2 regions of the Caballeronia sp. GAWG1-1 genome follow, and region 1 is predicted to be linked to the other one. Evidence: predicted binding sites of a transcription regulator. Region 1 holds the regulator's gene; the other holds the start of a gene.

Region 1 (10,808 bases):
CTTCTCGACGAACAACTCCGGCGAACACGAGACGACCACGCGGCCGTCCGGCATGGCGATGAACGCGCCAAAGCGCACAGGCTGACGCTCGCGCAAACGCCGATACAACGCGAGCGGCGTGCCGAATACATCGAAATTCAACCGGAACGTGAAGTTGATCTGATACGACTCGCCTTCGCGCAGCGCGTGATGAACGGCGGCGATGGCGGTATCGAATTCGTCGCGCGTGATGCTCGGCTCGATGCCCGCCACGCCCGCCACCGAGGGCGTCTCACAACCGCCATCTCGCGATGCAAGCCACGCGCTGGCTTCGTCGCGAGACATGGGCGCGCACTCGCGGAACATGAGCACTCGCAACGCACGATCCGCGCCGCGCCCGATACCGCCGAACTGGAGATTGCGCCCGAACTCGTAATCCGCGACGACGAGCGCATGCAGGCCGCTCTGGAAATCGGCATCGATGGCCGCGCATACGGCGTCGAGCATGCGCCCGTCTTCGCAGACATGGGCGCGCACGAATCCCGTGTACAAACGACTCGACCGCCTTTCGGCGGTCGCTTCGCAGTCGTCGAGCAGCGCGAACACCGCGCCGCGCTCTTCAGTCTTCATGGCAACACTCGCTGCCGGTCGTGCCACGTCTTACACATCAATCGAAGAAGCTTTTCACGCGGTCGAACCAGCTCTTGCTTTGCGGGCTGTGGCGCGCGCCGCCTTCCGTCAGCGACTTCTCGAACTGCTTGAGCAGATCGCGCTGCTGATCGGTGAGTTTCACGGGCGTTTCGACCTGTACATGCACATACAAGTCGCCCGCAATGCTCGAACGCAAACCCTTGATACCCTTGCCGCGCAACCGGAACGTCTTGCCCGACTGCGTGCCTTCCGGCACCGTGAAGCTCGCGCGGCCCGCCAGCGTCGGCACTTCGATCTCGCCGCCCAGCGCCGCCGTGGTGAATGGAATGGGCATCTGGCAATGCAGGTCGTCGCCGTCACGCTCGAACACCGAGTGCTGCTTGATGTGGATCTCCACATACAAGTCGCCGCTCGGACCGCCATTGAGACCCGGCTCGCCGTTGCCGGCGGAGCGGATACGCATGCCGTCGTCGATGCCCGCCGGAATCTTCACTTCCAGCGTCTTCGTTTCCTTCACCTTGCCCGCGCCGTGGCAGTTCGTGCACGGGTCCGGAACATAGGTGCCGCTGCCGTGACACTTCGGGCACGTCTGCTGGATGCTGAAAAAGCCCTGCGACATGCGCACCTGGCCCTGACCATGACAAGTCGGGCAAGTCTCGGGCTTCGTGCCGGGCTTCGCGCCCGAGCCGTGACAAACATTGCAGTTGGCCCAGCTCGGCACGCGAATCTGCGTGTCGTAGCCGTGCGCCGCCTGCTCCAGCGTGATCTCCATGCTGTAGCGCAGATCCGCGCCGCGATACACCTGCGGACCCGCGCGGCCGCCACGCGCCGCGCCGCCTGCGGCTTGCCCGAAGATGTCGCCGAAGATGTCGCCGAAGGCATCGGCAAAACCGCCGAAGCCCTGCGCGCCCGCGCCGCCCATGTTCGGATCGACGCCAGCGTGGCCGTATTGATCGTAGGCCGCGCGCTTCTGCTGGTCGGAGAGCATTTCGTAGGCTTCCTTCGCCTCCTTGAAATTCTCCTCGGCCTTCTTGTTGTCCGGGTTGCGGTCAGGGTGATACTTCATCGCGAGCTTGCGATACGCCTTCTTGATCTCTTCGTCGCTCGCGTTTTTCGCGACGCCCAGAATGTCGTAGTAATCCCGTTTCGCCATGTCGGTTCGATTCCGCCGCGCTTCTAACCCGACGGTTCCTCTGAGATGCTCCGGGCCATTCGACCCGCGCTTGAAACCTCTGACGCCTCGCCCCAAAACTCGGCTCGAAGCAAGACGCCTCTAAAAACAACGTGCCCGGAGAGCCGTCAGGCTCGCCAGGCGCGTTCCACGTCAGACGCTAGACGCGTCCCGATGCCGGTCTTCGCGTGACGCATACGCGCCGCGAAACGACCAAGGGCGCATGAATGTCGCCACTCACGCGCCCTCCGGCTTAGTCCTTCTTCACTTCCTTGAAGTCGGCGTCGACCACGTCATCGTGCTGCTGGCTCGCACCCGCTTCCGCCGATGCACCCGCGCCCGCCGCACCGGCCGCACCTGCCGCCGCGCCCGCCGCGCCTTGCTGCGCCTGCATGTCGGCGTACATCTTTTCGCCGAGCTTCTGCGATGCCGCCGCCAGTGCTTCGACCTTCGCTTCGATGGTCGCCTTGTCGCTCGCGTTGTCCTTCAGCGCGTCTTCGAGTTCCTTCAACGCAGCTTCGATCTTTTCCTTCTCGCCGGCTTCGACCTTGTCGCCGTACTCGGCAACCGCCTTCTTCGTGCTGTGGACCAGCGCGTCGCCCTGGTTGCGGGCATCGGCCAGTTCACGCAGCTTGTGATCTTCCTCGGCGTTGGCTTCGGCGTCCTTCACCATCTTGTCGATTTCCGCGTCCGTCAGACCCGAGTTCGCCTTGATGGTGATCTTGTTTTCCTTGCCCGTTGCCTTGTCCTTCGCGCCGACGTGCAGAATGCCGTTCGCGTCGATGTCGAAAGTCACTTCGATCTGCGGCACGCCACGCGGCGAAGGCGGAATGCCTTCGAGGTTGAACTCGCCAAGCAGCTTGTTGCCCGCGGCCATCTCGCGCTCACCCTGGAACACCTTGATGGTCACGGCGCCCTGGTTGTCGTCCGCCGTCGAATACACTTGCGCGTGCTTCGTCGGGATGGTCGTGTTCTTGTTGATCATCTTCGTCATCACACCGCCGAGCGTCTCGATGCCGAGCGACAAAGGCGTCACGTCGAGCAGGAGCACGTCCTTGCGGTCGCCCGACAGAACCTGACCTTGAATCGCGGCGCCAACGGCCACGGCTTCGTCCGGGTTCACGTCACGGCGCGGTTCCTTGCCGAAGAATTCCTTCACCTTCTCCTGCACCTTCGGCATACGCGTCATGCCGCCGACGAGGATCACGTCGTCGATATCGCCGACCTTCACGCCCGCATCCTTGATGGCGGTGCGGCACGGTTCGATCGTGCGCTCGATCAGCTCTTCGACGAGCGCTTCGAGCTTGGCGCGGGTGAACTTGAGGTTCAAGTGCTTCGGACCCGACGCGTCAGCCGTGATGTACGGCAGGTTGATGTCGGTCTGAGCCGTCGACGACAGTTCGATCTTCGCCTTTTCCGCCGCTTCCTTCAGGCGTTGCAGCGCGAGCACGTCTTTCGACAGATCGACGCCTTGTTCCTTCTTGAACTCGCCGATGATGTAATCGATGATGCGCTGGTCGAAGTCTTCACCGCCGAGGAACGTGTCGCCATTGGTCGAAAGCACTTCGAACTGCATTTCGCCGTCCACGTCCGCGATTTCGATGATCGAGATGTCGAACGTGCCGCCGCCCAAGTCGAACACGGCGATCTTGCGGTCGCCCTTTTCGGCCTTGTCGAGACCGAAGGCGAGCGCGGCTGCCGTCGGTTCGTTGATGATGCGCTTCACTTCCAGACCGGCGATGCGGCCTGCGTCCTTCGTTGCCTGACGCTGGCTGTCGTTGAAGTACGCCGGGACCGTGATGACGGCTTCCGTAACCGGCTCGCCGAGGTAGTCCTCAGCGGTCTTCTTCATCTTGCGCAGCACTTCAGCGGAAATCTGCGACGGCGCGAGGCTCTTGCCGTGCGCTTCGACCCATGCGTCGCCGTTGTCGTGCTTGACGATCTTGTAGGGCATCAGGCTGATGTCCTTCTGCACTTCCTTCTCGTCGAAGCGGCGGCCGATCAGGCGCTTCACTGCGTATAGCGTGTTGCGCGGATTCGTAACCGACTGACGCTTGGCAGGTGCGCCAACCAGGATTTCGTTGTCGTCGACATACGCGATGATCGACGGCGTGGTGCGCGCGCCTTCCGAGTTCTCGATGACCTTGACCTGATTGCCTTCCATCAGCGCCACGCACGAGTTCGTGGTGCCGAGGTCGATACCAATGATTTTGCCCATTTTTTATACTCTCCTAGCTTTGATCGCTTTAGCGCTGCGGCCGGAAAACGCCGGCTTTTGCGGCCGATTTACCGGGCCGAACGCCCAAATATTCATACCTGTACGCAAGATAAGAACGCGGATTTCGTTTTCAAGACCCTGAAAGCGATGCGGTCTATATCTTTTTTCACTCGGAAGCCTTGCCGCGGATCTTTTCTCGCGCCGCCGCGACCGCCGCTTCGAATTGCGCGAGACCATGCCAGCCGGTGGCGCGCCCGAGACGCTTGCCGCGATGAAAGAAAAACCACGTCGGCACGCCATGCAGCAAAAAGCGCCGTCCCAGTTCCCGATGCTCGTAGACATTGCTGTGAAACCACTTCAGTCCGAGCGCGCGGATTTCATCGGGCTTCGCGAGCATCGCTTTTTTGGCGATTTCGCAGTTGAAGCAGTCGACGCCCCAGAAGAACACGACGGCCAGATCATCGCCTGCCGAAGCCAGCCCGGCGTCGAAACCGGGCGCGTCGAGCTCCTGCATGGCGAAGACCGAAAACGCGGTGGCATCGACGGGAACGCGATTCTCCGAGGCGGCCATGGCGTTCTCGCGGCGCGTTACTTCGGTGCGGCGACGGTGACGAGAGCCGGACGCAGCACGCGATCCGAAATCACGTAGCCTTTTTGCAGCACGGACACGACGGTATTCGCTTCCTGCTCGGCCGGCACCATGGAAATAGCCTGGTGACGATGCGGGTCGAACTTCTCGCCCACCGGATTCAGCGCGGTGACGCGCCCCTTTTCCAGCGCGGCGGTCAGTTGACGCAGCGTGAGTTCGACGCCTTCCCGCACCTTGACGAGATCGGACGATTGATCGGCAAGCGCGGCTTCAAGGCTGTCGAGTACCGGCAGCAGATGTTCGGCAAAGCTTTCGATGGCGAACTTGTGCGCCTTCTGCACATCGTCCTGACCGCGGCGACGCACGTTTTCCGTTTCCGCCTTGGCGCGCAGGAACTCTTCCTGGAGCGCGGCGATCTTCGCCTGCGCTTCGGCCAGCGCGGCTTCGTTCGCGTCCGGCGCGACTTGCGGCGCATCGGCGCCCGTCGGCGCTCCGGTTGCGCCGGCTTGGGTCGGGTCGGCGGCCTGGCGCGCGGTTTCGTCTGCGGGCGTGGGGTTCTGGCTCGCTGGATTCTCTTGCGTGTTTTCCATGTCGCTGAATGTATTGCTGTGAGTGAAATGGATGCGATCGGCCGGGAGTCCTCTTACCGCCGAGAACCAGGCCAGGCTTTTTCGCACTAGCGGCGGAATTTGGGGCATCCGAGGGATTTTCAAGGCTCCAGAAGAGATTTTTCGGACGAAATTTAGCTTTTTTCGCGTGCGCTTCAAACATCGGACAACGGCGGGCCACGCTTGTCGGCTGCGTGACGCGTTAAGTGCAAAATTCGCCACATTTGACTGCGAGAAACACTTCGTAATGGGCGTTTCGTCGCAGTAAGCCAAAATCAGATTGAGGCGATTGCGTTGTTCGCCTACACTTCGAACATGCGTCGCAGGAACACGTTAACCCTAATCCTACGAATGCAGTAACCGCTCAGCCCTTGCCCGTTTCCTTCCGGTTTTCACGACCGGTTATCCCGCTCACCGGGGGTACCATGAAACTGACCTTTGCTATCGCGGTGGTCGCTCTGGTACTGGTTGCGGGAACGACCACCATATGTATGTCCGGCGCTGTCACCGCCCGTAACACCGAGTACGGCGGCGTTCATGCGACCATCGAAAATTACTTCAATCCGAACCTGCCAGTTTGTCGATAATGCGCCGGTCGCGCTTTGTCGGCCTGCCCTGAATTCCGGCAGCCGGCTCGCGAAACGTCTTGCGCCGCTCGGCTTCGGCTAACCGCTTCACTCGGCCCTCTTCCGTTTCCGCGTAAAGCGTCTGGGCCACGCTAGCCGGTCCGCGCACGTCGCACACGCCCTTTACTTCCACTTGCCAGACGATCCGCTCGATATCGATCTCGACGAGATCGCCGACGCGCACGTCCTTCGACGGCTTCACGTTCGCCCCGCCGATCTTCACGCGGCCTTTTTCCACCGCGTCGCTCGCGAGCGAACGCGTCTTGAAGAAGCGCGCCGCCCAAAGCCATTTGTCGATGCGCAGACGCGCGCCCGGTTCCGTCGAAATCGTGTAGTTCATGAATAACCGTTCGTTCAGGCGGCAACCGTCAATGGCTGCACGGCCTGCACCGGCCAGCCTTGCAGATTCTGCGCCGCGATTTCTCCCAGCGCCTTGATCCACGCCGGCGATGCATTCAGGCAAGGAATGCGGTGAAACTGCTTGCCGCCTGCGTGCAGAAATTCGTCGCGCACCTCGATGCCGATTTCCTCGATCGTCTCAAGACAATCCGCCGTGAAGCCCGGACAAAAAACGTCCACGCGCGCAACACCCGCCGCGCCGAGTTCCGCGAGCGTCGGCGCGGTGTATGGCTGCAGCCATTCCGCGCGGCCGAAGCGCGACTGGAACGTGACGCGGCATTCCACCGGCGTGAGCCCCAACGCGGAGGCGAGCAGCGAGCCCGTCAACTGACACTGGTCGTGATATGGGTCGCCGAGATCCATGGTTCGCTTGGGGACGCCGTGAAAACTCAGCACGAGCTTGTCGCCGGCGGCAAAATCCGGCACGCCGTGATGACGCCAGTAATCGCGCACCTGCTCTGCAAGCGCGGATATATACGCCGGATGATCCGCGTAATGACGAATGGTGCGAATCTCGGGCTGATTGCGCACACGCTTGAGCGCGGTAAAGGCGTCGTCGAAAGCGGTCGCGGTGGTCGAAGACGAGTACTGCGGATACATCGGCACCAGGAGAATGCGCTCGGCGCCTTCGAGCTTGAGCTGATTGAGCATGACGCCGATGCCCGGCGTGCCGTAGCGCATCGCGTAGTCGACGAGCACGTGGTAGTCGTTTGCCGCAAAGAGGCGCCGCAAGCCCTCGACCTGCTTCTCCGTATAGACACGCAAGGGCGAGCCTTCCGCCATCCAGACCTGCGCATATTTCTTTGCCGACGCGCGCCCGCGAAACGGCAAGATGATCAACCGCAGAATGATCTGCCAGAGCAAGGAGGGAATCTCGACCACGCGCGGATCAGACAGGAACTGCGCCAGATACTTGCGCACGGCACGCGGCGTGGGCGCGTCCGGCGTGCCGAGATTGATCAGCAGCACCGCGACACGATGCGAAGCGCTAGGCTGCGAAGGCAACTCGAGATCGAAACGCATAGGGCAAGGCGGCCGGAAGTGGTCGAAAGGTGAAACCCATTATAGCGGCGCGTTTCACGCCGCATCATTGGCCGAACGGCCTAGTGGCGGCGCGGCGCGCGGGCCGGCATGATGGGCTGAAGGAAAAGCTATTGAGAACTGAGCGACATGGACAACAGGCGTGCGGTGATATCGACAATGGGAATCACGCGGTTGTAGGCCATGCGCGTGGGTCCAATCACGCCGAGCGTGCCGACGATCTTGCCGTTGACTTCATACGGCGCGGTCACGACGCTCATTTCCTCGATCGGCACCAGATTAGATTCCCCGCCGATGAAAATCTGCACGCCCTGCGCGTGACTCGAAACATCCAGCAATTGCAGGAGGCTCGTCTTTTGGTCGAACAAATCGAACAGCTTGCGCAGCCGCGCCATGTCGGACGAAAGGTCCGCCACTTCGAGCAGATTGCGCTCGCCGGAAATCAGCACGGTCTCGCCCGGATCAGTTTCGGCGGTGCTCGCGACCACGGCGGCCTGCATGAGCGCGGTCATGTCGCCGCGCAATTCGTCGATTTCCTGACGCAGCCGCAGACGCACTTCGTCGAAGGACAGGCCCGCGAAATGCGCGTTGATGTAGTTGGAGGCTTCCGTGAGCTGCGACGGCGAATAGTCGCGCTGCGTCGCCATCATGCGGTTCTGCACATCGCCTTCGGGCGTCACGATGATAAGCAGAATGCGCTTGTCCGACAGCCGCATGAATTCGATCTGCTTGAACATGTGACTGCGGCGCGGCGTGAGGATCACGCCAGCGAACGACGAGAGACTCGACAGCACGCTCGCCGCCGCCGCGACGATCTTCTGCGGCTCCTCGCCTTGCAGGCGCGTCTTGACGGCAGTGGTCATGGCTTCGTCTTGCGGCGCTTCCACGGTGAGCATGGTGTCGACGAAGAGCCGATAGCCGCGCGGCGTGGGAATGCGTCCCGCCGACGTGTGCGGGCTGACGACGAGACCGAGGTCTTCCAGGTCCGACATCACGTTGCGAATGGTCGCGGGACTCAGCTCCAGGCCGGAATGCCGTGATAACGTGCGCGAACCGACCGGCTGACCTTCGGCGATGTAGCGCTCGATCAGCGTTTTGAGGAGGGTTTGTGCACGTGGGTCTAGCATGGGGAAATTTTAGCCTAACGTGTCGTGGCGCGGCGAACGTACCCGCCGCGATGAATCGCTTGTCGAGCGATTCAATGTCCGCTCCATTCTAGCGATAAACAACGGGCGCGCCCCGGCGTGATCGGCTGGCGTCGCAGCCACCCTTCGCGCACGGTTCTTTTCGCCTTCCACCTATGGTGTAATGCCGGCATGGAAATTGGCCAATTCAAGACTGTCGCGCTCATCGGGCGCACCAATACGCCCGGCATCGAGACGCCGCTGCGCCTGCTCGCGGAGCTGATCTCGAAGCAGGGTTTCGAGGTCGTGTTCGAGGCCGGCACCGCGAAGGATGTCGGCGTGACCGATTACCCGGCGCTCTCGGTCGCCGAAATCGGCGCGCGCGCGGACGTGGCGGTCGTGCTGGGCGGCGACGGCACCATGCTCGGCGTGGGCCGCCAGCTTGCGCCGTACAAGACGCCGCTCATCGGCGTGAATCACGGGCGGCTCGGCTTCATCACGGACATCCCGCTCACCGAGATGCGCGAGATCGTGCCTCAGATGCTCGCCGGACAGTTCGAGCGCGAGGAACGCAGCCTGCTCGAAGCGCGTATCGTGCGCAACGACAAGCCCATCTATCACGCGCTCGCCTTCAACGATGTCGTGGTCAATCGCAGCGGCTTTTCAGGCATGGCGGAACTGCGCGTGTCGGTGGATGGCCACTTCATGTACAACCAGCGCTCGGATGGTCTGATCGTCGCGACGCCCACTGGCTCGACCGCCTACGCGCTTTCGTCGGCGGGGCCGATTCTTCATCCGCAGTTGCAGGGCTTCGTGCTCGTGCCGATTGCGCCGCATTCGCTCTCGAATCGTCCGATCGTGCTGCCCGACGACTCCAAGGTGACCATTCAGTTCATCGGCGGGCGCGATGTCAACGTGAACTTCGACATGCAGTCGTTCACGGCCGTCGAGCTGAACGACGCCATCGAAGTGCGGCGCTCACGGCACACGGTGCCGGTGCTGCATCCGGTCGGCTACAGCACGTACGCCACGCTGCGCAAAAAGCTGCACTGGAACGAGCATCCCTCGCAAGACTCCGCCCTCTGAAGCGCTCACCACGCCCTTTCCAAGCGTCCATGCTCCGTCATCTCTCCATTCGGGACTTCGTCATCGTTGCCGCGCTGGATATCGAGTTCGACTCCGGCTTCACGGTTTTTTCGGGTGAAACCGGCGCAGGCAAATCCATCCTGATCGACGCCCTCGCGCTCACGCTCGGCGCCCGCGCCGACGCGAGCGTCGTGCGCACGGGCGAAGCGCGCGCCGACATCACCGCTGAATTCACCACGCACGCGCAAGTGGCGCGCTGGCTGGACGAGCACGCGCTCTCGCAAGACAGCGACACCGTCATGTTGCGCCGCGTGATCGATTCCGGCGGCCGCTCGCGCGCGTTCATCAACGGCACTCCGGCCACGCTCACGCAACTGCGCGAAGTGGGCGAAATGCTCGTCGACATCCACGGCCAGCACGCGCATCAATTGCTGATGCGCCCCGACGCGCAACGCGAACTGTTCGACACGCACGCCGGTCTCGTCGACACAGCGAGCACCGTGAATCGCGCGTGGCGTGCGTATCGCGAGGCCCAGCAGGCCGTAGAAGCCGCGCAAAGCCGCGACCGCGAACTGCAACTGGAACGCGAGCGTCTCGCATGGCAGTTGAGCGAGTTCGACAAGCTCGCGCCGCAGCCGGGCGAATGGGAGGAAGTGAGCGCGGAGCATCATCGGCTCTCGCACTCGGCAAGTCTAATCGACGGCGTGCAAAGCGCGCTGTCCGCATTGTCCGAATCCGACGAAGCCATGATTTCCCAACTCGCCGCCATCATCACGAAGCTGCGCGATCTGGCCGATATCGATCCCGCGTTGAGCGACGTGCTCGCCTCGCTCGAACCCGCCGAGATTCAGTTGCAGGAAGCGTCGTACTCGCTTTCGCACTACGCGCAGCGCCTCGAACTCGATCCCGACCGGCTCGCGCAGGTCGAGCGTCGCATGGATCAGCTTCACTCGACGGCGCGCAAGTTCCGCCTTCAGCCCGAAGCGCTGCCCGAGGAACATGAAGCGCGCCGCAGCCAGCTAGCGGAACTCGATGCCGCCGCGGACCTCGACGCGCTCAACGCGGTCGCCGAGAAAGCGAAGGACGCTTATCTCGCGGATGCAAAAGTGCTGTCGAAGGCGCGCGCGAAAGCGGCCAAGACTTTGTCGAAGGCAGTCACCGAAGGCATGCAGGAATTGTCGATGGCGGGCGGCAGCTTCGAAGTCGCGCTCGTGCCGCTCGCGGAAGGCGGCGCAAACGGGCTGGAACAGATCGAGTTTCGCGTGGCGGGCCACGCTGGCGTCGCGTTACGGCCGCTCGCGAAGGTCGCATCGGGC
Region 2 (6,114 bases), on a different contig from region 1:
GCAAACTGGTGCGCTGGGACGACAAGGAAATCGTGCCGCCTGAAGCGGCCACGCAATCGTCGGCGGCGGAAAGCCGTGCACTCGACCGCGCCATCTCGCAAGTCGATGCCGAACTCGACGAAACCGTACGCACCGCATCGCAACGCGGCGCGGTCGGCGAGGCGGGAATCTTCGCGGTGCATCGCGTGTTGCTGGAAGACCCGACGCTCGTCGATGCCGCGCGCGATCTCATCAGCCTCGGCAAGAGCGCGGGCTTCGCGTGGCGCGAGGCGATCCGCGCGCAAATCGCGCTCTTGAACAACGTGAAGGACGAACTGCTCGCCGAACGCGCCGCCGATCTGCGCGATATCGAGAAACGCGTGCTGCGCGCGCTCGGCCACACGAACACCGCCGCGCGCGAATTGCCCGCTGAAGCCGTGCTCGCGGCTGTCGAATTCACGCCTTCCGATTTGTCTTCGCTCGACCGCACGCGCGTGACCGCGCTCGTGATGTCGCGCGGCGGCGCCACCTCGCATGCGGCGATCATCGCGCGACAGGTGGGCATTCCGGCGCTCGTCGCCATCGGCGATGCACTGCACGCGATTCCCGAAGGCACGCAAGTGGTCGTGGACGCGTCGGCGGGACGTATCGAACATGCGCCGACCGAACTCGATGTCGAACGCGCGCGCAACGAACGCGATCGTCTTTTGAACGTGCGCGAGGCGAATCGCAAGATGTCGGGACACGCCGCGACGACCCGCGACGGCCACGCCGTCGAAATCGCCGCGAACATCGCCACGCTCGAAGACGCGCAAGCCGCTGTCGAAAATGGCGCGGACGCGGTCGGCCTCCTGCGTACCGAATTGCTGTTCATTCATCGTCAGTCGGCGCCGACGCCCGGCGAACATGCGTCGAGCTATCAGGGATTCGTGGATGCGCTGCAGGGCCGCACCGCGATCATTCGCACGCTGGATGTCGGCGCGGATAAGGAAGTCGATTATCTGACGCTGCCGCCCGAGGAAAATCCGGCGCTCGGTCTGCGCGGCATTCGCCTCGCACAAGTGCGGCCCGATCTGCTCGACGATCAACTGCGTGGTCTGCTCGCCGTGAAGCCGCTCGGCGCGGTGCGCATTCTTCTGCCGATGGTCACCGACTCCGGCGAACTGCAACGCCTGCGGGTACGGATCGACGAACTGGCGCGCGAAGCGGGCCGCACGGAACCGATCGAAGTGGGCGTGATGATCGAAGTGCCGTCAGCGGCGCTGCTTGCCGATCAGCTCGCGAAATACGCGGATTTTCTGTCCATCGGCACCAACGACCTCACGCAGTACACGCTCGCGATGGACCGTTGCCAGCCCGATCTCGCCGCGCAGTCCGACGGCCTGCATCCGGCCGTGCTGCGGCTCATCAAGACGGCCGTGCAAGGCGCGCAAAAGCACGGCAAGTGGGTCGGCGTGTGCGGTGCGCTCGGTGGCGATCCGCTCGCGGTGCCGTTGCTGATCGGCCTCGGCGTGACGGAATTGTCGGTCGATCCGGTGGCGGTGCCGGGCATCAAGGCGCGCGTGCGTAATCTCGATTACCAGCTTTGCCGGCAGCGCGCGGAAGACGTGCTCGCGCTCGAATCCGCGCAGGCAGTAAGAGCGGCCAGCCTTGAAATCTGGCCGCAAGACTGACGAACGCAGTAATCCCCAAGCAGCAAAGACAAGACCTATATCTTTTGGAGAACCCCGATGGACGCTAACCCGTTTGCAAAGATGCAGCGCCTGGGCCGAGCCCTGATGCTGCCGATTGCCGTACTACCGGTAGCCGGCCTGCTATTGCGTCTAGGCCAGCCCGATGTCTTCAACATCAAGATGATCGCCGACGCGGGCGACGCCATCTTCACGAACCTGCCGCTTCTGTTCGCCATCGGTGTGGCGGTCGGTTTCGCGAAGGACAACAACGGCACGGCGGGTCTTGCCGGTGCCATCGGCTATCTCATCGAGATCGCCGTGATGAAGGACATCAACGACAAGCTCAACATGGGCGTGTTGTCGGGGATCGTCGCGGGCGTGGTCGCGGGCTATCTGTACAACCGCTACAAGGACATCAAGCTGCCGGAATATCTGGCGTTCTTCGGCGGCAAGCGTTTCGTGCCTATCGTCACGGGGGTCGCGTGTCTCGCGCTCGGCATCATATTCGGCTACATCTGGCAGCCGGTGCAGGCGGCTATCGACCTGGCCGGAACATGGCTCACCACGGCGGGCGCGCTCGGCACTTTCGTCTTCGGCGTGCTGAACCGCATTCTGCTGGTGACGGGTCTGCATCACATCATCAACTCGCTCGCGTGGTTCGTGTTCGGCTCGTTTACGCCGCCGGATGGTGGCGCGGTCGTTCATGGCGATCTGCACCGCTTCTTTGCCGGCGATAAAACCGCGGGCGGCTTCATGACGGGCTTCTTCCCGATCATGATGTTCGGCCTTCCGGCCGCGTGTCTGGCGATGTTCCACGAAGCGCCGAAAGAGCGCCGCGCGGTCGTCGGCGGCCTGCTGTTCTCGATGGCGCTCACCGCGTTCCTGACGGGCGTGACCGAGCCGATCGAATACAGCTTCATGTTCCTGGCTCCGGTGCTTTACGCGATCCATGCGGTACTTACCGGCGTGTCGCTCGCGATCTGCTCGGCGCTCGGCATTCATCTGGGCTTCACGTTCTCGGCGGGTGCGATCGACTACGTGCTGAACTACGGTCTGTCGCAACGCGGCTGGATGGCGATTCCGCTCGGGCTCGTCTACGGCGTGATCTATTACGGCCTGTTCCGCTTCTTCATCCGCAAGTTCAATATGGCGACGCCGGGCCGCGAGCCGGCCACGACCGATGCCGAAACGTCCGCCACGCCGGTTGCAGGCGGCTACGGCACGCCGCTGCCGGGTGCAGCGAACACGCGCGCCGCGAAGTACATTGCGGCGCTGGGCGGCGCGTCGAACCTGACGCTCGTCGATGCCTGCACGACGCGTCTGCGTTTGTCGGTGGCGGATACGGAGAAGGTGTCGGAAGCGCAGTTGAAGAGCATCGGCGCGCGTGGCGTGCTCAAGCGGGGCGCGACGAACGTGCAGGTGATCATCGGACCGGAGGCGGACATCATCGCCGATGAAATTCGCGGTGAACTCGAACATTCGTCGACGCGCGGAGCGACGCCGGCTTCGTCCGCTCCGGCGGCTGCTTCGGTGGCTTCTGCGAACGTTGGCGCCTTCGATCAGACTGCCGGCCCGCTCGATCCCGATCCGCTGCGCTGGCTGGCGGTGTTCGGCGGCGCGACCAATGTCGTCACGCTCGATGCCGTCGCGCAAACGCGACTGCGCGTGGTCGTGCGCGATCCTTCGGCGGTGGATCGTCAGCGCCTGTCGACGCTAGATGTCGCGTGGGTGTCGGCGGATACGTTCCACATCGTCGTGGGCGCGGCCGCGCAGCGTTACGCGGCACAACTCGCGACGCGCGTGCCGGGAAGTGGCGGCGGGGCATCGCCGTTGCCGGCTTGATGCGAGATTCGGTCTGGTTTTGATGAACGGCGCTTTCGGGCGCCGTTTTTATAGTGGGCGACGTTTAAGTCACTGCTGCCGTTACGGCACACCTCCGCCCAAAAACAAAAACCCGCTGTCCTTTCGGAACAGCGGGCTTCGAACTTACTTCAGCACCGAACTACGGTCATCGAGCTACCGCGATATCACGCGTACTCGGCCAGCGCGGAACGCATCTTCTTCATCGCGCTCGCTTCGATCTGACGGATACGCTCGGCCGATACGCCGAATTCGTCCGCCAGTTCGTGAAGCGTCATGCCGCCCGAGCCGTCGTCCTGCACTTCGAGCCAGCGCGCTTCGACAATACGGCGGCTACGCGCATCCAGCGATTCCAGCGCGGAAGCCAACCCGTCGCTTTGCAACTTGTCGAACTGACGCGCGGCGATGACATTCGTCGGCTCGCTATGCGAGTCAGCCAGATAGGCGATCGGCGCATAGGCTTCCTCGCCATCTTCGACCTGGCCTTCGAGCGCGATATCTCCGCCCGACAGACGCGTTTCCATCTCGGCGACTTCCTCGCGCTTCACGTTCAACTGGCTTGCCAGACCTTCGATTTCCTCCGGTGTGAACGCCGAAGTGCCGGTCTTGTGGCTGCGCAGGTTGAAGAACAGCTTGCGTTGCGCCTTGGTCGTCGCGACCTTCACCATGCGCCAGTTGCGCAGGATGTACTCGTGAATCTCCGCCTTGATCCAGTGCATGGCGTACGACACGAGGCGTACGTTTTGTTCCGGATCGAAGCGCTTGACGGCCTTCATCAGACCGATATTGCCTTCCTGGATCAGATCCGCGTGCGGCAGACCATAACCCAGGTAATTCCGGGCGATGGACACGACGAGGCGCAGGTGCGAAAGCACCAGTTGCCGCGCCGCATTCAAGTTGCCCTGTTCGCGAAACTCGGTGGCGTACTGACGCTCCTCTGCTTGCGAAAGCATTGGAATGCGGTTCACCGCTTGTATGTATGAATCGATGTTGCCGATCTGGCCGGTCAACATGGACGATTGTGCGTACGTCAGCGCGCCTGCCGAAGTTGCCTTGGCAGGTGCCGAGCTAAGAACATTCGGAAGGGTCATCGCATTGGACACGCTCATAAGCTCCTTATCAACAAATGCCTGTTGCCGCAAAGGCGCGGCAAGTCAGACAAGATATTAGCACTCCGCTTCAACGAGTGCTAAGTGTTAGAGGGGAAACGAATGTGAGAGTTCCCACAAAGCTATCAACTTTGTGGATTCATAGCCGAGCACTGTATCCAAATCGTACCATTATTACCGATTCGTCACGTGCGATTGAATTAGTTACCTTACTTTGGCGTAAGGAAGACAGGATATTCAAGCAAATAGGCTAATGGCAATCATTCGTGCAATTATGAGACGATGAATCTACAATGCGCGAAGCCCGCTTGGCGGCTCGACTCGTCAATCCCACAGATGGGGTGTCCATGCAGAAAAATAAAGGCCCTTGGCGTCATCTGTTGTCCCATGGCGCAATTGCCCTGTTGCTAGGAGTCACGTCGGCGGCAGCGCATGCCGACCGCTTTGGTTTGCAAATCGCGGGCGGCGTGGCCGATCGCGACATCAAAAAGGCGGATCTCGGCTTCGTATGGGACCCGAATCTGACCTGGTGGGAAATCGGCGGCTTCCACTTCACCTTGCTCGGCGAAGGTCACGTTGCCTACTGGCACTCGCAGGAAAGCAACGCAGTGCACCCGAACATCTGGGAATTCGGTGTGACGCCGGTTCTGCGCTTCGTGAAGAGTTCGGGATATATCCGGCCGTTCATTGAAGCGGGCGTCGGCGTGCGGCTTCTGTCGCATACGCGAATCACGACGGATTTCACGGTGTCGTCCGCGTTCCAGTTCGCGGATATGGTCGGCGTCGGTGCGATCTTCGGCGAGAAGCAGAACTATCAGGCGGGCTTCCGGTTTCAGCATCTGTCGAACGCCAGTATCAAAGAGCCGAATCCTGGTATAAATTTCAGCCAGCTATATCTGCAATACAACTTCTGACGGGGCGCCGGCGCATCGGTTTCTCGACACAAGGGGAACCGACAGATGCCGGCAAAATCCACGGAGGCCATTCGAGGCCTCGAGCGCGACCGCTTCCGGGCGATGGTCGACAGCGACGGCCCGGCTCTGGATGCGCTTCTGGCCGAGAACGTCAGCTACGTTCACACGAACGGCAAGCGCGAGACGAAGCGCCAGTTCATCGACGCGATCACCGCTGGTCGACGCCGCTATCGGCAGATCGAGATCCAGTCGCAGGACGTGATCGTCGCCGGCAAGGACACCTGCCTCGTCTCGGGACGGGCGCTGATCGAGATGGAATCGAAGAACGGCGCGCTGCTGTTTCCCATTGCCTATACCGCGGTTCACGTTCAGACCGACGGCCAATGGCTGCTGCTAGCCTTGCAGGCGACGCGCGTGGCGCTGGAGTAGCCGCCGCGCGCGACGTCGAGGCCTCAAGCCTCGACCGCTTCGTCTTGCCGCTCTGCCTGACGGCCCAAGGGTTTCGACCGATTCACCGCACTGACGACCGCATCCACGACAGCCAACGCCGGATTCGCGTGCACCGCGACGCCAAAGCGC

The links. Region 1 encodes HrcA, which represses chaperone genes, less so after heat shock. Its sites were predicted from a motif close to TTAGCACTCNNNNNNNNNGAGTGCTAA; they were not measured.
Region 2: a site for HrcA is predicted at 4,679-4,705, ahead of rpoH (RNA polymerase sigma factor RpoH). Genes of this name have one in related genera too.

The regions. Positions count from the first base shown of each region.
Region 1 is NZ_JALQDB010000003.1:63,539-74,346, reverse strand. It holds gene pabB (aminodeoxychorismate synthase component I) at 1-609, opposite strand, end outside; gene dnaJ (molecular chaperone DnaJ) at 647-1,783, opposite strand; gene dnaK (molecular chaperone DnaK) at 2,055-4,019, opposite strand; gene NCT03_RS02080 (thioredoxin family protein) at 4,186-4,590, opposite strand; gene grpE (nucleotide exchange factor GrpE) at 4,608-5,198, opposite strand; gene NCT03_RS02070 (RNA-binding S4 domain-containing protein) at 5,775-6,182, opposite strand; gene hemH (ferrochelatase) at 6,197-7,264, opposite strand; gene hrcA (heat-inducible transcriptional repressor HrcA) at 7,393-8,409, opposite strand; gene NCT03_RS02055 (NAD kinase) at 8,599-9,492, shown strand; gene recN (DNA repair protein RecN) at 9,522-10,808, shown strand, end outside.
Region 2 is NZ_JALQDB010000002.1:189,872-195,985, forward strand. It holds gene ptsP (phosphoenolpyruvate--protein phosphotransferase) at 1-1,652, shown strand, start outside; gene nagE (N-acetylglucosamine-specific PTS transporter subunit IIBC) at 1,710-3,494, shown strand; gene rpoH (RNA polymerase sigma factor RpoH) at 3,680-4,615, opposite strand; gene NCT03_RS01310 (acyloxyacyl hydrolase) at 4,969-5,535, shown strand; gene NCT03_RS01315 (nuclear transport factor 2 family protein) at 5,581-5,964, shown strand; gene leuA (2-isopropylmalate synthase) at 5,988-6,114, opposite strand, start outside.